Youhaiella tibetensis: one gene and its partner. The protein of the gene in region 2 interacts with the protein of the main gene of each other region in a pairwise test. Links are inferred from orthologs where the notes say so. Each region holds a gene or a part of one and is shown on either strand. Other genes may lie near its edges. The genes, in order: FNA67_RS20805 and def.

Evidence for each region.
Region 1: the proteins of def (region 2) and FNA67_RS20805 interact in binary tests that used the Escherichia coli proteins (3 or more experiments, as listed by UniProt). The link is inferred for Youhaiella tibetensis from one-to-one orthologs.

The regions. Positions count from the first base shown.
Region 1 is NZ_CP041690.1:4,240,497-4,250,185, forward strand. The notes cover bases 4,625-7,461. They hold FNA67_RS20805 (aspartate-semialdehyde dehydrogenase), read right to left. Parts: upstream 6,645-7,461; coding sequence 5,604-6,644; downstream 4,625-5,603. Other genes in these bases: FNA67_RS20800 (EamA family transporter), read right to left, coding at 4,644-5,525; FNA67_RS20810 (BaiN/RdsA family NAD(P)/FAD-dependent oxidoreductase), read left to right, coding at 6,978-7,461. In the rest of the region: sdhA (succinate dehydrogenase flavoprotein subunit), read right to left, coding at 1-467; sdhD (succinate dehydrogenase, hydrophobic membrane anchor protein), read right to left, coding at 474-854; sdhC (succinate dehydrogenase, cytochrome b556 subunit), read right to left, coding at 859-1,248; FNA67_RS20770 (hypothetical protein), read right to left, coding at 1,425-1,793; FNA67_RS20775 (NUDIX domain-containing protein), read left to right, coding at 1,971-2,549; FNA67_RS20780 (DUF1737 domain-containing protein), read right to left, coding at 2,546-2,755; FNA67_RS20785 (carbonic anhydrase), read left to right, coding at 2,829-3,470; FNA67_RS20790 (EF-hand domain-containing protein), read left to right, coding at 3,627-3,935; FNA67_RS20795 (EF-hand domain-containing protein), read left to right, coding at 4,356-4,595; more of FNA67_RS20810, read left to right, coding at 7,462-8,168; FNA67_RS20815 (acyloxyacyl hydrolase), read right to left, coding at 8,172-8,729; FNA67_RS20820 (acyloxyacyl hydrolase), read right to left, coding at 8,801-9,319; FNA67_RS20825 (LLM class flavin-dependent oxidoreductase), read left to right, coding at 9,519-9,689.
Region 2 is NZ_CP041690.1:320,402-330,028, reverse strand. What follows is about bases 1-2,775. They hold def (peptide deformylase), read left to right. Parts: upstream 1-1,016; coding sequence 1,017-1,535; downstream 1,536-2,775. Other genes in these bases: truA (tRNA pseudouridine(38-40) synthase TruA), read left to right, coding at 2,490-2,775; fmt (methionyl-tRNA formyltransferase), read left to right, coding at 1,567-2,490; FNA67_RS01725 (DNA recombination protein RmuC), read right to left, coding at 1-888. Outside these bases: more of truA, read left to right, coding at 2,776-3,227; FNA67_RS01705 (hypothetical protein), read right to left, coding at 3,233-3,805; dapE (succinyl-diaminopimelate desuccinylase), read right to left, coding at 3,889-5,067; FNA67_RS01695 (DUF805 domain-containing protein), read right to left, coding at 5,177-5,653; dapD (2,3,4,5-tetrahydropyridine-2,6-dicarboxylate N-succinyltransferase), read right to left, coding at 5,807-6,652; FNA67_RS01685 (SMP-30/gluconolactonase/LRE family protein), read right to left, coding at 6,776-7,717; FNA67_RS01680 (LOG family protein), read left to right, coding at 7,852-8,724; FNA67_RS01675 (pyrimidine 5'-nucleotidase), read right to left, coding at 8,708-9,412; FNA67_RS21785 (hypothetical protein), read right to left, coding at 9,448-9,591. UniProt on the Escherichia coli protein: Removes the formyl group from the N-terminal Met of newly synthesized proteins. Requires at least a dipeptide for an efficient rate of reaction. N-terminal L-methionine is a prerequisite for activity but the enzyme has broad specificity at other positions.

The DNA of each region.
Region 1 (9,689 bases), 3.9 Mb from region 2 along the record:
TGGCCGTAGAGCGTGTGGAGGATGGCGTGGCCGGTGCGGTCGGCGGCGGCGCAGGTACGCTGCACCGGGGGACCGTCGCCGAATTCGGTCATGTGGCCGCCGAACGGGCGCTGGTAGATCTTGCCGTCTTCGGTACGCGAGAAGGGCACGCCATAGTGCTCGAGCTCGTAAACCGCCGCCGGAGCCTCGCGGGCGAGATACTCCATGGCGTCGTTGTCGCCGAGCCAGTCCGAGCCCTTGACGGTATCGTACATGTGCCACTGCCAGCTGTCGGGCCCCATGTTCTGGAGCGAGGCGGCAATGCCGCCCTGGGCGGCCACGGTGTGGGAGCGGGTCGGGAAAACCTTGGTGACGCAGGCAGTGTTGAGGCCCTGTTCGGCCATGCCCAGCGTGGCGCGCAGTCCCGCGCCGCCGGCGCCGACAACCACGACATCGAATTCGTGGTCGATGATTTCATAAGCCGTCATCAGGCACTAACCCCAGAGAGCGATCTTGGCGATGGCGAGGACGCCGATCACGGCGATCGCCAGGCAGAAGAAATTGTTGAGCAGCATGGTGAGCGAGTGCAGGCGCGGATCATCGATATAGTCCTCGATGACCTCCTGCATGCCGATGCGCATGTGGACGCAGACATTGATCACCAGCAGCGCCGTGACGATGGCCACGAACGGGTTGCCGATGACGGCCAGCATCTCTGCACGGTCAGCCCCGGCCAGGCGGACCACCAGCCAGATGAAGAAGATGGTGAAGGCAATGCCGAGCGCCCCGGTGAGGCGCTGGGTGATGAAGTGCCGGGTGGCGAGCTTGCCCGAGCCGTAATGGCTCTTGGGATTGGAAATGACGCTCTTGTCCATTGGCTTACCCCCTGAACCAGACGAAGACGGCCCAGACCACCAGGGTCAGGATCACCGAGCCGATGAGATTGGCCCAGGCGATGGCCTCGCGCTGACCGGGCTCGAGCCCGTGGATTGAGTCCCAGATGAAGTGCCGGATGCCGCCCAAGAGGTGCTGGAACAGCGCCCAGGTGGCCAGGAACAGCACGAGCTGGCCGAACCAGCTGCCATAGATGAAGGTCACCACGCCGAGCGGCCCCTCGCCCCAGGCGCCGGCGACGAGCCAGGCCACGAGCAGGATGGTACCGGCATAAAGCGCCATGCCGGTGCCGCGCTGGACGATCGACATCGCCATCGTAATGGTGAAGCGGTAGATTTGAAGGTGCGGAGAAAGAGGGCGCGGACGCGTAGTCATGAAGCCTCGCTCGGAGGTCGGCCGGGGATATGGCCGACGCAGTCTGGAACGGTTCGAGACTTCTAGTACCCTCAAGGGCGTTCGTCAAAGCCTCCTATGTCCGTCTTAGGTCTAACCTATGAAGGAAATGCAAGCGGCGGCCGCCAATCGGGGCGGACCGCCATCGAAAACGCGCCTTACTTGCTCTTGAGCGGCAGGTTGGGATTCTGGAAGCCGCCGCCGCCCTTCTTCTTGACCGGGCCGCCATTGCCGTTTCCGGCCAGCGCCTCGGCATCGGGCAGGCCCAGCAGGCGATCGACGACGAGGAGCCGGCGGCCATCCCAGCGGCAGTCGGCGCGGATCGATTCGAAGCTGCAGGCGACCGAAACGCCGGCCGCGTGGCAGACCGCGCCCTCATCGATCAATTCGAGCAGACCGCCATTGCGATCGCAGCGGTTCTCGAAATTGCCCGACGAGAGGAGGGTCGACTGAGTTCCCGCCAGGGCGGCGGTGGAAAGACCGGCCGACAGCACGCCGGCGAGAGCGACAAGAGAGAGGATACGCATTCAGGTGTTCTCCATTTTCCTCGGCGATCCGCCTGGACCGCCTGCAATGGAGCGCCCTGATAAGGACCGCCCGCCCAATCCGCCCTGAACCGGTCGTTTAACCGTGGTTCAGCTTGCCCTGTTGTATCGGCGCGCTTTTGGGACTACCTCGCGCGGGAGTTCAAGCTGGAGCCGGCCGTGTCCGAAAACGTCAAGATCCTCTCCCGATCCATGCTGGCCAAGGGCTGGGGAACGCTGAGCGAAACGCATCTGGAAATGCGGCGCCGCGACGGCACCTGGCAGGCGATGACGCGCGAAACCTACGACCACGGCAACGCCGCCGCGGTGCTTCTGTGCAACCCGCAGGCCGGCAATGTCGTCCTCACCCGCCAGTTCCGCTACCCGGTGCTGCACAATGGCGACCCGGCCTGGTTGCTCGAAGTCTGCGCGGGCCTGCTCGACGGGGACACTCCCGAAACCTGCGCCCGGCGCGAATCGGAAGAAGAGACCGGCTATCGCCCCACCGCCCTCATCCACGCCTTCGTTGCCTATGCCAGCCCCGGCTCGGTGACCGAAAAGCTCGACTGCTTCATCGGGCTCTACGACGAAGGCTCACGCGTCAATGACGGGGGCGGCCTCCATCACGAGGGCGAGGACATCGAGGTGATCGAGATGGCCTTCGAGGAAGCGTTCGGCCTGATCGCGAGCGGGGAGATCATCGACGCCAAGACCATCATGCTGCTCCAGCACGCCGCGCTCTCCAAGATCTTCGGCTAGACGTAGTCGACCAGCTTCTTGTCCGGATCGTAGGGCTGCTCGCTCACCTGCTTGGTGACGGCCTGCCCGCAGCGCATCTTCATGGTGGCGCCGTCGAACGCGTAGGAGGGCGATCCGTGGAGGGTCCAGCCCTCCGAAAGCGCCTTGGTTACCTTGTGGCAGAAGGCCGAATCGTCTTCCCCGGTCAAGAAACGATAAATCTGCATCGCTATCCCTTGCATTTCGCCTATGTGGCGATTGCTGTTGATCCGGCGGTTACTTACCGCTAATTCAACCGTCATGCATCGTTTTCCCGCGTTTCTGCTCAACGGCTATTCCAACTTCATGTCGGGCCGCTATGCCCGCGAGGAAGAGCGCTATCGTGACCTGGCCAAGGAAGGCCAGAGCCCCACGGCCATGATCATCGCCTGCTGCGACAGCCGCGCAGCCCCCGAGACGATCTTCGACAGCGGGCCGGGCGAATTGTTCGTCCTGCGCAACATCGCCAACCTGGTGCCGACCTACCAGCCGGACGCCAACCTGCACGGCACCTCGGCGGCCATCGAGTTCGCGGTCAAGCAGCTCGAGATCAAGGACCTGATCGTGATGGGCCATGGCCGGTGCGGCGGTATCCATGCCGCGCTGAACCTGGATAGCGCCGCCATCAAGCAGTTCGACTTCGTGGGCAATTGGGTGAGCCTGCTCAACCCCGTGGCCGACCAGGTCAACAAGAACTCCTGGATGACCGAAGGAGAGCGCCGCACCGCGCTCGAGCGCATCTCGATCCGCCATTCGATCGGAAACCTGCGCACCTTCCCCTTCATCAAGGCCCTCGAGGACGAGGGGCGCCTGGCTCTGCACGGCGCCTGGTTCGACATTTCGACCGGCGAATTGTGGCTCATGGACCCCGATACCGGCGATTTCGACCGGCCCGAAATTTAACGGCGCCGCTAAGGTTCCAGCACTTTTTGTTGATTTGCATAGGGCAACTCCCCTGCAATGGGGACGTTCATCGGCTGTGGTCGAAAACGACCGCCCCGCAGGCCGGATCCTCCCCCTGGCCGGCGGCTTCAAATGCAAAAACAAAAGGTTAGAGCCATGAACAAGATCATGCTGACGACAGCGGCAGCCCTCGTGCTCAGTGCTGGTGCCGCCCTTGCTCAGACTACGCCCGATTTCGCTACCACCGACGGCGACAAGAGCGGTGAGGTCTCCTGGGAAGAGCTGCACGTGCAGTACCCGCAGGTGACCGAGGAAGAATTCAAGAACGCCGACGCCGACAACAGCGGCGGCCTGAACGAAGAAGAATTCGTCAAGGTTGCCACCCCGGGCACCGGCTCGCTGACCTCGGACACCCCCAAGGATGGCGAGAGCCAGAACGAGGCGACCACCCCGCCGGCCCAGTAACGCCGGTCAAAGGCCTTTCATTTCGGAAGCCGCGCCCACCGCGCGCGGCTTCTTTTCGTTGTCGCGCCCCCGCGCTCCAGTCACGCCTCGCAGCGCTTTCAGGCTCACGCTGCCGTGATTGCCTTGTTACTGCCGCTTCTTGGAAAGGCCAGCGCCACACCCTCTCTCAACGCGCGCGATTTGTGCTGCACAAAAGGCGTTATCAGCCGAATTATTTGGCATAACTATCTGGAATAACTGATTATTCTAGTTCGAGCGCCAGCCACGAAAACATCCGAATCTTTTCCCGATTCCGCCGCGATTTCTGCCTTTGGCAGTCACAATCCCCGATCACGATTTCAATCACGGTTCGCAGGGAGCGACCGTCAGCTGCGTCGATGGACGGGGCTGCTTATAACCAAAAACACAGGGACTATTCCCATGAAGAAGATCCTCATCTCGGTTGCTGCTCTGGCTCTCGCTACCTCGGGTGCCTTCGCTCAGAACACCGTCGACATCACGACCGTCGATACCGATGGCAATGGCACGGTTTCCCTCGCCGAAGCCCAGGCTGTCTGGAAGGATCTGACCGAAGACGCATTCAAGGCCGCCGACGCCGATGGCTCGGGCGAGCTCTCCGCTGAAGAGCTGGCCAGCCTGCCGGCCCCGGCTGCTCAGTAAGCTTGTCAGCCGACTAGCAATGAGGCCGCTCCTCCGGGGCGGCTTCTTTTATTGGGCGGGTGCGAGCCGGCGCAGCATCCTGGGCCCGAAGACGTTGAGCAGCAGCCCGGCAAAGACCAGCCCGCTCCCCAGCACCTCGATGAGGCTGAGCGGCTCGCCCAGGATCGCCACCGCGCTCGCCATCCCCACGATCGGCACCAGCAGCGAGAACGGCGCCACCACGCTCGCCGGATAGCGTCCGAGCAGGTAGCTCCAGAGCCCATAGCCCATGAGCGTGGCGCAGTAGCCCAGGAACGCGATGGAGCCGACGGTGCGCAGGCTCATATGGGTGAGCCCTGCCATCATGGCGTCCGGTCCTTCGAGAAGGAGGGAGAGCGCCAGGAGCGGCAATGGCGGCACCAGGCTCCCCCAGACCACGAAGGCGAACATGTCGACCTTGCCGGCCTTTTTGGTGGCGATATTTGAAACGCCCCAGAAAAAGGCGGCGCCCACCGTCATCAGCAGCGGCACCAGCGCCGCCCCTTCGAGCCGCTCGAGCGCGATGACCCCGATGCCGGCAAAGGCAATGACAGCGCCGGCCAGCTGCGGCACGCCCGGACGCTCGCCCAGGAACAGCACCGCCAGCGCAATGGTGAAGAAGGCCTGGACCTGCATGACCAGCGAGGAGAGCCCCGCGGGCATGCCGAGGTGGACGGCCGAGAACAGCAGCCCGAACTGCAGCACGCCCACCGCCAGGCCATAGACCAGCAGCACCGGCAGCGCCACCTTGGGCGGCTTGACCAGCAACACCGCCGGAAAGGCAGCCGCGAGGTAACGCAGCGCCGTCAGCAGCAGCGGCGGCATCTCCTCCACGCCCCATTTGATCGCCACGAAATTGAGCCCCCAGATGACGACGACGAAGAGGGCGAGCAGGATGTCGCGCGCAGACATGGCGGCAGGTACCTTCACGGATGGACCGAAAAACAACGGGGCCCGAAGGCCCCGTCCTAGCTTTGCATCTGGCGGCGATCAGGCCGCGGCCCTGGCGGCCAGCCCCCGCTCGATGAGGGTTTCGGCGATCTGGATGGCATTGAGCGCGGCGCCCTTGCGCAGGTTGTCCGAAACCACCCAGAGCACGAGCCCGTTCTCAACCGTCACGTCCTCGCGGATGCGCGAGACATAGGTGTCGTATTCGCCGACCGATTCGATGGGGGTGGCGTAGCCGCCCGCCTCGCGCTTGTCGATGACCGAGATCCCCGGCGCCTCGCGCAGGATTTCGCGGGCCTCGTCGGCCGAGATCGGGTTCTCGAATTCGAGGTTGATGGCTTCGGAGTGACCGACGAAGACCGGCACGCGCACGCAGGTGGCGGTGACCTTGATCTTGGGATCGACGATCTTCTTGGTCTCGGCCGTCATCTTCCACTCTTCCTTCGTGTAGCCGTCTTCCATGAACACATCGATGTGCGGAATGACGTTGAAGGCGATCTGCTTAGAGAACTTGGCCGGGGTCGGCGTGTCGTTGACGAAGATGCCCTTGGTCTGGGCCCAGAGCTCGTCCATGCCTTCCTTGCCGGCGCCGGACACCGACTGGTAGGTCGAGACCACCACGCGCTTGATCTTGGCGGCATCGTGCAGCGGCTTGAGCGCCAGCACCATCTGCGCGGTCGAGCAATTGGGATTGGCGATGATGTTGTTGCGCTTGGGATTGGCGAGGAACGCGTCGAGCGCCTGCGGGTTCACTTCCGGAACCACCAGCGGCACGTCAGAGTGATAGCGCCAGTAGCTGGAGTTATCGATGACGATGGCTCCGGCCGCCCCGATCCGCGGCGCCCATTCCTTGGCGACGCTCGAGCCGGCCGACATGAAGACGAAATCGACCCCGCTGAAGTCGAAATTCTCCAGGTCCTTGCACTTGAGCACACCGTCCCCATAGGAGACTTCGCGCCCGATCGAGCGCGAGGAGGCGAGCGCCACCACTTCGTCGGCCGGGAACTTGCGTTCGGCCAAGATATTGAGCATCTCGCGGCCCACATTGCCTGTGGCTCCGACGACTGCAACACGATAACCCATGGGACTTCCGGTCCTTTTGCCTTGTCTTACCCCCCGCGCGGCACCGCCGCGGCCCATTAGGCTCTGCCTCTCCCCGGCGGGAGACGGCCCGGGGACAGGTCTAGGCGGTTTTGGTGGTTTTGGTAGTTTTCGGACGGGCGCGCAGGAAATCGCCGCGGCTTGCGCCTGCGATCGCGTTCTCCAGCATGTCGAAATTGCCGCACATCAAAGCGAGCGTCCGTCTGATCCGTCGGGTGCTACATACGCTCAAATGACAAAGAGTCAATGAACTCGCGTAGCGCCGCACCTTCTAGCACGCTTGCGCTTTGTCCGCAAAACCCGCAATGAGGCGCCATGAGCCACTACGACATCGTCATTCTGGGCGCCGGCGCTGCCGGCATGATGGCCGCCATCGAGGCGGGCAAGCGCGGCCGCAAGGTGCTGATCGTCGATCACGCCGCCGATCCGGGCGAGAAGATCCGCATCTCGGGCGGCGGGCGCTGCAACTTCACCAATGTCAACGCCACCACCGCCACCGGCCGCGAGCGCTTCCTCTCGCAGAACCCCCGCTTCGCCCTCTCCGCCCTTGCCCGCTATACGCCCGAGCACTTCATCGCCCTGGTGCGCAGCTACGGCATCGCCTTCCATGAAAAGACCCTGGGCCAGCTCTTCTGCGATGGTCCCTCGACCCAGATCATCAACCTGCTGGTCCAGGAGATGGCCGGCGCCGGGGTCACGCTCAAACTGCGCTCGAGCCTCGAGCGCGCCGAAAAGACCGAAGCCGGCTTTGCCCTGGTGCTCTCGGACCAGGCGGTGAGCTGCGAAAAGCTCATCGTCGCCACGGGCGGCAAATCCATCCCCAAGATGGGCGCCACCAGCCTGGGCTACCAGCTCGCCGCCCAGTTCGGCCTGCGCGTCACCGAGACCCGCCCGGCCCTCGTGCCGCTGACCTTCGCCGAACAGGTGCTCGAGCCCCTGCGCGAACTCTCGGGCGTTTCGACCAACGCCGTGGTCTCGCACGGCAAGACCCGCTTCGAGGAAGCGCTGCTCTTTACCCATCGCGGCCTCTCCGGCCCCGCGATCCTGCAGGTTTCGAGCTATTGGCGCGAGGGCGACGCCATCGCCATCGACCTCGTGCCCGGCCTGGACATGCTCGCCGCGCTCCGGCAGGCCCGCAAGGCGACGCCCAAGCTCGCCATCCAGACCGTGCTCGCCAGCCACCTGCCCAAGCGCCTCGCCCAGCTCATCGGCGAAGAACTCGACCTGCCCGGCATGATCGGGGATTTTTCGGACGCCAAGTTCGAAAAGGTGGTCGCTGCGGTCAAGGCCTGGACGCTCAAGCCCGTCGGCTCGGAAGGCTATCGCACCGCCGAAGTCACCCTGGGCGGCATCGACACCCGCGACCTCGATTCCAAGACCATGGAAGCGCGCCAGGTGCCCGGCCTCCATTTCATCGGCGAAGTGGTGGACGTGACCGGCTGGCTGGGCGGCTACAACTTCCAGTGGGCCTGGGCCTCCGGCTTCGCGGCCGGCCAGGCGGCCTGACCCCTAGAACTTGAAGCCCAGCCGCAGCCCGATATTGCTCAGCCCGTCATTGTACTCGCAGTACCCGTTGTTGGACGTGTGCTCATAGGTGAGGGTCATGGTGGTATTGGCGCTGAGATTGGCCCCTAGCCCGAACGATTCATAAAAGCCCACGCGGCACCCGAACCGGCGGTGCGGCAGGCTGGTTTCGCCCAGCGAACCGGTATTGATGGCCGCGCCGAACCCGGCTTCGAGATAGAAGGTATCGCCCAGCGGCAATTGCCAGAGCAGGCCGGCATGGGCAATCGAATCGAGCCCCTGCATGCTCACCGTCGCCCCGATGCGCGGACGCGGCGAGCCGATCCAGCGGAAGGCATCGACTTCGGGCGAGCGGAAGATGACGTCAAAGCTGAGGTCGGTGATGCCGTTGAAGCGGTAATTCTCGGAAGTGAAGGGCAGGAAGCCGTTATAGGCGTCGTGCGACTGCACGCCCACGCGCACCTCGGACAGCCCGAAATCCTGCGCCTGCGCGGAAACGCAGCACAGGCACAGTCCCGCAAGACCGAGCCATACTCTCTTCATACGCCACCCTCATCGCCGACCGCATTCGGCAGGGGATAGAAGAAATCCGGCTTTTTCGCGCCGGCCGCGATCTAGAACTTGAAGCCGAGCCTGACGCCGAGATTGGTCAGCCCGCGATTGTCGTCTCCACAGAGCCCCGCATGGGAGGCATGTTCGGCCGTCACCATGATCGAAGCGTTGGTGGTGAGGTTGGCGCCGACACTGACCGCTTCGTGGAACAGCACCGGGCAACCCAGGCTTCGCGCCGGGGCGACGGCATCGTGGAGCGCCCCGTTATGGACCGCGGCGCCGAACGCACCTTCCACGAAGAAGGTTTCGCCCAGGGGCACCGTCCAGGAAAGGCCGGCATAGGCCATCGATTCGCCGCCGTTGAGATTGACCGTCGCGCCGACATGGGGCCGCACCTGGCCCAGCCAGATGAAGCTGTCGAGCTGAGGCATGGTGAACAACGCCTCGAAATTGACGTCCTCGATGCGATTGAGATGGAAGCCGTCGCTGCCATCCACGCTATGGCCGAAAATGCCGCCACGCACCTCGACACCGCCCAGCGCCTGGGCGCTGGCGGGCGTCGCCACGGCAAGAGTGCTCAACAACAAGAACGCTACTGAAATCGGTCGAAGCATCTTCTGCCCCAGTCATGTTGGCGTAATGAACGCATGGGTGGCCGGCCCTGTCAAACCCGACCTCCGGCCAAGCGCCTGATTTCACTCAGGGTGAGGCTTTCAGGTTGCTCTTCATCGGTTAATGCCGATATATGAACGTAGTTAGTTCAACAATCATTGAACCGTCATGGCCCCCATCATCCCGCTGTCCCTGCTCGACCTCGCTCCCATCGCGGAAGGCACGAACACGGCCCAAGCCTTTGCCGAGACCGTCCGCTTTGCCACGACCGGGGAAGCGCTCGGCTATACGCGCCTCTGGTATGCCGAGCATCACGGCATGCCCTCGATCGCCTCGTCC
Region 2 (9,627 bases):
CATGAGCAGGGAGGGGGAAACGATGACCACGCGGTGGCGGATGGCGCGCTGCACCAAATCCTCGAACTGCTCGTGCAGGTCCGCGAAGATGGCTTCGGAGGGCACGAACATGAAGGCGGTGTCCTGCGTCTCCCCGGCGATCAGGTATTTGTCGGAAATGGCGCGGACATGGGTAGTGATGTCGGTCTTGAACTGGGCCCTGGCGAGCTTGGCCTCGTCGTCGTTGGCCGCCTCCTTGAGGCGCTGCCAGCTTTCGAGCGGGAACTTGGCATCGATGACCAGGCGCGGGGCGTCGTTGGGCATGAAGATGACGCAGTCCGGACGGCTGCCATTGGAAAGCGTGGTCTGGAAGGCATAGCCGTTCGAGGCGAGGCCATCGGCGATGATGGCCTCCATGCGCCCCTGCCCGAAGGCGCCGCGCTGCTGCTTGTTGGAAAGGATCGACTGGAGCGAGACGATTTCGCCCGAGAGCGCGGTCATGGTGGACTGGGCGCGGTCGATCACGGCCAGGCGCTCATGGAGCTTGGTCAGGCTCTCCTCGGTCTTGGTGCGGTTCTCGGTGATCGCCTGGCCCATGCGCTGGCTGGTGGAATCGAGGCGCTCGTTGACGAGGCGGGCCAGATCGGAGGTGCGGCTGCCGAAGATCTCGGACATGGTCTGCATGCGGCCGGTCATCTCGTTCTGGATGCGCATCATGTCGGCCAGGTGCTTTTCCATCTCCTGGCTGCGGGCGATGGCGGTGGCAGCCTCCTCGGCGCGCTGGCGCCCGGAGCGCAGCGAATTGACGAGGAGAATGACGAGCAGCAGCGCCATGAGCGCGACCGCGGCGGCGATCGCGTGGCTCAGGGTGAGGGGAAAATCGCCGAGGGTGAAGAGAACCATGTCCATCGGCGCACACTAGCGCGATTCGCCGCAGAAGTGTTCCCCTCTTGTTCCGGCGAGGCTCAACCGGGGGCCAGTTGACCGGGCGGCCAGAAAATACCATATCGGGGGCAATTGCTGAAAAGGACCACCAGATGGCCGTTCGCCCCATCCTGATCATCCCCGACGCGCGCCTGCGTGCGATTGCCGAGCCGGTCGAGGAGATCAACGACGAGATCACCACGCTCGTCAAAGACATGTTCGATACGATGTATGCCGCGCCCGGGATCGGCCTGGCCGCGCCGCAGGTCGGCGTGCTCAAGCGCGTGGTCGTGATCGACCTCGCCAAGGAAGACGAGAGCCCCGATCCGATCGTGATGATCAACCCGGAAGTCATCGAATTCGGTGACGAGACGGTGGTCACCGAAGAAGGGTGCCTGTCGATCCCCGACCTCTATTACGAGGTCGAGCGCCCCGCCGACATCAAGGTCCGCTACATGGACCAGGACGGCAAGGTCGTCGAGCGCAAAGCGTCCGACCGGCTGGCCATCTGCATGCAGCACGAGATCGATCACCTCGATGGCGTGCTCTATATCGACTACCTGTCGCGCCTCAAGCGCGACCGCGTGATCAAGAAGTTCGACAAGGCCGCCAAGCGCGCCACGGCGAACTAGGCTCTTACCGCCAGGCACAAGGGGCGTTTCCATGCGCGTCGTATTCATGGGGACGCCCGATTTCGCGGTTCCGACCCTGACCGAGATCGTTGCGAGCGGCCACGAAGTGGTGGCCGTCTATACGCGCGCGCCGAAGCCGGCGGGCCGGGGGCAGGAAGAGCGCAAGTCCCCGGTGCACCTGGCAGCCGAAGGCTTCGGCATTCCTGTGTTTACGCCCAAATCGCTCAAGGGGAGCGAAGAACAGGGCGTCTTCGCGCTGCACGATGCGGACGTGGGCGTGGTGGTGGCCTATGGGCTGCTGCTGCCCAAGCCGATCCTCGATGCGCCGCGCCTGGGGTGCCTCAACCTGCACGGCTCGCTGCTGCCGCGCTGGCGGGGCGCCGCGCCGATCCAGCGCGCCGTGATGGCGGGGGACAAGCGCACGGGCGTGATGGTGATGCAGATGGACGAAGGGCTCGACACCGGCCCGGTGGGCCTGGTCGAGGAAATGCCCATCGGCCCGGACATGACGGCGGGCGAGTTGCACGATGCCATGATGCGCGTGGGCGCGGACCTGATGGGCCGGGCGCTGGCGGCGCTCGAGCGCGGCAGCCTCGAGTTTTCCGAGCAGTCGGAAGAAGGCGTCGTCTACGCCAGGAAGATCGAGAAGGCCGAGGCGCGGATCGACTGGTCGAAATCGGCAGCCGAGGTGCACAACCACATCCGCGGGCTCTCCCCCTTCCCCGGCGCCTGGTTCGAAGTGGAACTGAGCGGCAAGCCGGTGCGGGTCAAGGCCCTGCGTTCGACCCTGGGGACGGGCAGCGGCGCTGCCGGCACGGTGATCGGTGACGACCTCACCATCGCGTGCGGCGAGGGCGCGGTGCGGCTGGTTTCGGTGCAGCGCGAGGGCAAGGGCGCGATGGACGCGGCCGCATTCGTGCGCGGAACGGGGTCGCTCATCGGCAAGGCGGTCTGATGGCGCGCTTCAAGCTCACCATCGAATATGACGGAACCCCTTTTGCGGGGTGGCAGCGGCAGGCCGGGCAGATGTCCGTGCAGGAGGCCGTCGAGACGGCGATCGAGCGGTTCTGCGGCGAGAAGGTGGCGATCCAGGCGGCGGGACGCACCGATAGCGGGGTGCACGCGCTCGGTCAGGTGGTGAGCTTCGACCTTTCGGGCGACCGCGATCCGTTCCGGGTGCGCGAGGCGCTCAACTATCACCTCAAGCCCCATCCGGTGGCGGTGGTCGAGGCCGAGGCGGTGGGGGACGATTTCGAGGCGCGGTTCTCGGCGACCGCGCGGCACTACGAGTACCGGATCCTCAATCGCCGGGCGCGGGCTGCGCTCGAGGCCGGGCGGGTGTGGCACGTGCCGATGCCGCTCGATGCCGACGCCATGCACGCGGCGGCGCAAATGATCCTGGGCCAGCACGATTTCACCACGTTCCGTGCGGCCGAGTGCCAGGCCAATTCACCCATTCGCACGCTCGACGTGCTGACGGTCTCCCGGCAGGCGGACCATATCGTGGTAACCGCCAAAGCGCGCAGCTTCCTCCACAGCCAGGTGCGCTCGATGGTGGGCTCGCTCAAGCTGGTGGGTGAGGGCAAGTGGCGGCCGGCCGATTTCCGCGCCGCGCTCGACGCAAAGCGGCGGGCGGCCTGCGGGCCGCTGGCGCCGCCGGACGGGCTCTACCTCACGCGCGTGGACTATTAGGACTATTAGCCGAGGGCCGAGACCAGGGTGCCGGCGTCGGCCGGCAGCGGCATGGAGAGGCCGACGATCAGCAGGCCGATGCTGCCCGCCACGAGCTGGGCGATCAGGAAGATGGCGACCTGGAGCGGAGCGAGCGTGACGATGAGGCGCGCGATGTTGATCTGGATGACCAGCATGACCAGGCCCACCACTACCAGGAACACATCCCCTCCCAGCCCGAACAACGCCAGGACGAGCGTGATCAGGGAAAGGAAGAAGGTCGCCCAGTTCTCCGCCACGAGATAGGGCACGAAGCCATCGAGCCGCTTCATCTGGCGCAGGGCCAGGGCGGCGAAGCCGAGCTGGAGACCGAAGGCAATGGCTGAGGTCAAAATCACCCGCAGCACCGAAACGCTCGGCTCCTGGCCGAGCAGCGCCGGAAGGTAGGCCGAAAACGTCGTGGCCATCAGAATGGCGATGAAGCTGCCGACGAGGCCGCGCTGGCTGAAATCGAAATATTGCGACGCGGTCCGGTTGCCGATGAGCAGCAGGGCGCATCCGCGGGCGGCGGCAACCATTTCGTCGATGATGGTCGTCATGAGCGGACTCGCTTAGCGGGGTGCAGCACAGCACTTAATCGTCCGGGCCGCATTGGGCAAGGGCGACCAATTGTCGTTTTGTCTCAGACCTTACCCGAACCGAACCAGGCCGAGATGAAGCGCGCATAGAGGACGCTCAGTTCCTCGACATCGCGCACCAGCACGTTTTCGTCGGCCTTGTGCATCGAGGGGCCGGGGAGACCGAACTCGACCACCGGGCAATAACGGGCGAGGAAGCGCGCGTCGGAAGTGCCGCCGGCGGTGGAAAGCTGCGGGCGGCTGCCCGTCGCCGCCTCGATGACGGCGCCCAGGGCCTCGACCCCGCCGCCCAGGGGCGAGAGGAAGGAATTGGACGGACGCCCGACCACCGAGAACTCGACCTGGCAGCCATGGGCATCGACCGAGGCAATGCGCTCGGCGATCCAGGCGCCGAGGGTTTCGGGCGTCCACAAGTCGTTGAAGCGGATGTTGAAGCGGATGGTGCCGCGCGCCGGGATGACGTTGGTGGTCTGGTTGCCGACGTCGATGGAGGTGACCTCCAGGTTCGAGCGCGGGAAATGTTCGGTGCCCTCATCGATGGGAGTGGCCGAAAGCGCGGTGACGATGGCGGCGACGACCGGGAGGGGATTGTTGGCCTTGTCGGGATAGGCGACGTGCCCCTGGGCGCCGGTGACCGCGATCTGGCCGTTGAGAGAGCCCCGACGGCCGATCTTGATGCTGTCGCCCACGGTGGCGGTGGCGGATGGCTCGCCCACGATGGCGAAATCGAACCTGTGGCCCTGGGCGTCGGCCCAGGCCATGAGCTTTTCGGTGCCGTTGATGGCGTCCGCTTCCTCGTCATTGGTGATGGCCAGGGCAATGGTGCCGTTGTCGGCGGAGCCATCGGCGATGGCAGCTTCGACAGCGGCGACGAAAGCGGCCACGCCGCTCTTCATGTCGGCGGCGCCCCGGCCATAGAGGCGCCCGTCGCGAAGGGTGGGGACGAAGGGCGGGCTGGTCCAGTCATCGGGATTGCCGGGAGGCACGACATCGGTGTGGCCGGCGAAGAGCAGGCGCTTGCCACCCGAGCCGCGGGTAGCGAAGAGATTGCCCACGGGATAGGAGCCGTCGCCCTCGAAGGTGAGGCGGGTGACCGCGAAGCCGAGCGCGGCGAGGGCGGTCTCGAGGCGATCAAGGACGCCCTCCTGGGCCGGCGTGACCGAAGCGCAGGCGATGAGGTCTTTGAGAAGCGGGACGGGATCGCCCTTGGTATTTGCGGGCATGCCCCGTCTCCATCGGTGTTGGGGCGGAGGCGCCGCCGGCCCGGCGGCGGCTGTCGCGCCGTCCGGGCCATTGTTAGTGCAATGCGGCTTGCGCCGCCAGAGTCCGGGCTCAGGCCGAAAGCGGATCGGGACCGTACTGGTTTTCACCCTCGGTGCCCTTGAGGAAGCCAAGGACGACCAGGAGGTAGAGCGCGAAGATGCCCAGGACCGCGTTGAAGATCGTCATGGTCATGGTGGGCATGGGCACGCTGACCCCTTCGACCTCGGTCATGGTGAAGCCGAAGCCCAGCGCCTGGACGACCACCAGGATGAAGCTGAGGGCGAAATAGACATAGACGTCGTTGCCCGAACCGTTGCGGTCGTGCCGGCGCTTGACGCCAAGCGCCAGGCTCGGAACGGCCAGCAGCACGAAGAGGATGAGGCTGCCCCAGGCAGCGGTGCCCGGATTGGCCAGACCCAGGCCGACCACGCCCAGGATGATGCCGAGAACGATGGCGGCAACAATGATGCCGACCACGCCCAGCCAATAGGTCTTGCGCGATATACGCCCGTTGAAGGTCGTATAGAGCGGAACGAGATTATCCATAAAGCCCTCGATAAAAGAAGCGATGCCCCTCGCATCGCAAGGCAAGTGTTAGTGGAACGCCACAAGCGCCGCCAGCGGCGGATGGCGAACCGACCAATATGTCGCTGAACAAGAGGCGGCCCCGTCCGTTCGGAGGGGGCCGCGGCGCCGCGCCTAGTCGCGCAGCAGCTCGTTGATGCCCGTCTTGGAGCGGGTCTGGGCGTCGACGCGCTTGACGATGACGGCGCAGTAGAGGTTGGGGCCGGGCGTGCCGTCGGGGAGCGGCTTGCCGGGGAGGCTGCCGGAGACGACCACCGAATAGGGCGGGACCTTGCCGATGTGGACTTCCCCCGTCGCGCGGTCGACGATCTTGGTCGAGGCGCCGATGAAGACGCCCATCGAGATGACCGAGCCTTCGCCAACGACCACGCCCTCGACGACTTCGGAACGGGCGCCGATGAAGCAGTTGTCCTCGATGATAACCGGGCCGGCCTGGAGCGGCTCGAGCACGCCGCCGATGCCGACGCCGCCCGAGATGTGCACGTTCTTGCCGATCTGGGCGCAGGAGCCCACCGTCACCCAGGTGTCGACCATGGTCGATTCATCGACATAGGCACCCAGGTTCACGAAGGACGGCATGAGCACGACGTTCTTGGCGATATAGGCCGACTGGCGCACGATGGCGCCCGGCACGGCGCGGAAGCCGGCTTCGCGGAAGCGATTTTCGCTCCAGCCGTTGAACTTGGAAGGCACCTTGTCCCACCAGACCGAGCCGCCCGGGCCGCCCTCGATCACCGCCATGTCGTTGAGGCGGAACGAGAGGAGCACGGCCTTCTTGAGCCACTGGTTGACCTGCCAGTTGCCATCGGCCTGCTTTTCGGCGACGCGCGCCTTGCCGCTGTCGAGCAGCGCCAGCGCTTCGACCACGGCTTCGCGCACCGGGCCCTTGGTGTCGAAATTGATGGTGTCGCGGGCGTCGAAGGCGGTTTCGATGGTTGCGGCGAGATCGGCGTAGGACATTGAACTCTCAATCGGTCACGGGCTGCGTTTGGCCGCGGACATTAGCGCCGGAGGTCGGCAAGTCAATGCGGCGTTGCGCGCCGGGGTCGGGGTGGTCGCCCTCCCCGACCGGCGGACCCGCGCCTATTGCAGGTCGACCATGGTAATGGCGTTCTGCTGGTTTTCCGGCACGATGACGCGGTTGCGCTTGGCGTCGTAGCCGATTGAGGCCGGGGTGAAGACGTTGTCGACCAGCAGCTCGGCCTTGCCGCCCGGCGGGATCCTGGCGAGATGGTTGGCGCGCAGCGAGGTGGTGATCTTGGTGCCGTCGGCAAGGATCACCAAGCCATCGGCGAGAGCTTCGAGGCCATCCTCGGTTTTGACCAGCTCGCCGTCGGGCGCATAGGTGAGGATGTTGGTGTTGGCCAGCAGCACCGTGACGATATTGCCATCCGGATCGAAGGCAATGCCGTTGGGGCGCTGGAGCGGGCCGCCGCGGGCGAAGTCGGAGACGGCGCCATCGGGCGTGATCTTGTAGATGGCGCTGGCGTCGGGTTTGTCGTTGCTGCCGGAATCGGTGACGTAGACGGTGCCGTCATCGGTGACTTCCAGGTCGTTGAGGAAGACGGCGCCCTCGACCTTGACCTCGCCCCTGGGCTCGCCGGTCTTGATGTCGAACATGCGCACGGTATCGATATCGGCAAGGTAAAGCATGCCGTGGTTGATGTCGGAACCGCGCGGATCGTTGAGGGTGACGCCCATCTTGTCGTTGCCCTGGATCCATTTGAGCGTGTTGACGGTGCCATCCGGGTTGACCAGGGACACGTAGCCGTCATTGGGCCGCAGGCTGTTGGAGGTGCAGGGACTGACCACGACGTAGAGATCGCGTTCGGTATCGACCGAAACGCTCTCGGCGCCGCAGAACGAGCCGAAGGTCCTGACATTGGGGCGGACCGGCAGGGGCTGGCCGGCCTTGAAGGGCTCGGTGGCGGCGGGAGCGGCCGGCTGGGCCGGGGTCTGCTGGGCGAAGGCGGGGGAGAACGAGAGGCAGGCGGCGACGAAACTGGCAGTGGCAATAGGCTTCATTTGCAATTCCTCCTCGAATTGTGAGCGCCGAGCCGCGCCCACAATGCCCGAGCCGATCCTCGGGATTGCCTATGTTTGCCATTGATCCTTAACCGGGCGATGCGACGCTGGCGCTTCGAGATTCGGAGAGTTCGATGCCGACCAAGCGCCGCCGCCACAACCCGTTACGCAGCTCGGCGGAGGATATCAACGCGAGCCGGCGCGTTCCCAAGACGGCGCAATCGACCTCGGCCGCCTATCGGCTGGCCTTTACCGACGAAGCCTTCATGACCTCGGAGGAACTGCGCGGGGTGCGGTTCCAGCTCGAATACATGAAGACCGAGATGCGGCTCAAGGAACGCAACATCAAGTCGACGGTGGTGCTGTTCGGGGGCGCGCGCATTCCGGCGCCGGGCAAACCGGCCTGGGCCGCCAAGAACCCGCTCCAGAAGCAGAACCTGGAGGCGGCCTCAGTCTACTATGACGAGGCGCGGCGCTTCGCCCAATATGCCTCGCTCACCTCGCAGACGCTGAGCTATCGCGAATTCGTGGTGGTGACCGGTGGCGGGCCGGGCGTGATGGAGGCAGGCAACCGGGGCGCGGCCGATGTCGGGGCGCCCTCGATCGGGCTCAACGTGGTGCTGCCGCACGAACAGGCGCCCAATGCCTATGTGACGCCGGAGCTGAGCTTCCTTTTCCACTATTTCGCGACGCGCAAGGTGCACTTCCTGCTGCGGGCGCGGGCGGTGGCCATCTTTCCGGGCGGTTTCGGCACGATGGACGAACTGTTCGAAGCACTCACCCTCATCCAGACCGGGCGCATGGAGCGCATTCCGCTACTGCTCTTCGGCACCGCTTTCTGGAGCAAGGTGCTTAATTTCGATGCGCTGGTGGAAGCGGGCACGGTGGGGCCCGACGACGTCAAGCTCCTCTCGTTCGTGGATACGGCCAAGGAAGGCTGGGACGTCATCCGCGCCCACTACCGGCTGCCCGAGATCACCGTGCCCGGGTTCAGGGCAGGTTCCTGAGGAAGCCGGCCAGGTTGGAGGTGATGTGGTGCACGTGGGGGCCGCCCTCGTGGGAGAGCTCCCACTCGGCGACGCGCTCGTCGGCATAGCCTTCCGAAGCCACGACCTGGACCGTCGCCATGCCGGTGGCATGGGGAACGAGCAGGTTCTTGTGGAGATCGTCGAACATGGCGGCGCGGGTCGGATCGATGCCGTGGGCGGCAAAGAAGGCGTCATAGGCCGACTGGTTCGGTTTGGGCGTATAGGTCATGGCGCAGATATCGAAGATGCCGTCGAAGAGATCCTCGCCACCCAGCCGGGCCAGCACCGAGCGCGCGTGGCCGGTATCGGCATTGGTGAGAATGAACTTACGGCCCGGCAGGTCGGCGATGGCCGCGACCAGCTCGGGATGAGCCAGGACCGGCGAATAGTCGATGGTGTGGACGGTCTTGAGGAAGTGCTCGGGATCGACCTCGTGGCGCTGCATGAGGCCATTGAGCGTGGTGCCGTAGTCCCGGTAATAGCCCTTCTGCAACTCGCGGGCCGCCTCGAAGCCGAGGCTGGTCACTTCCATCACATAGGAGGTGATGCGCACATCGATCTGCGACCAGAGATCGCATTCGCGCGGGTAGAGCGTGTTGTCGAGGTCAAAAACCCAGTCGGAGACGTGGGACAGGGAGCGGACGGCAGGCGAGGATTGTTCGGTCATCCCCTAGCATATAGCGCAAATCCTAAAGGGATTCATCAGGGCGAATGCACGATGGCGCGAGCGGGACCGGCGGCATCGGCGCCGTGCAGGGCCGGCAGCGCGGCGGCGCCCGCCAGGAGCATCATGAGCGCGACGGCGAGGCGCAGGGCAATCGGGATGTGGCGCTTGCGGCGTTCCATGGGAGCCTCCTTCCACCAGCGGTCTCCGGTTACGCC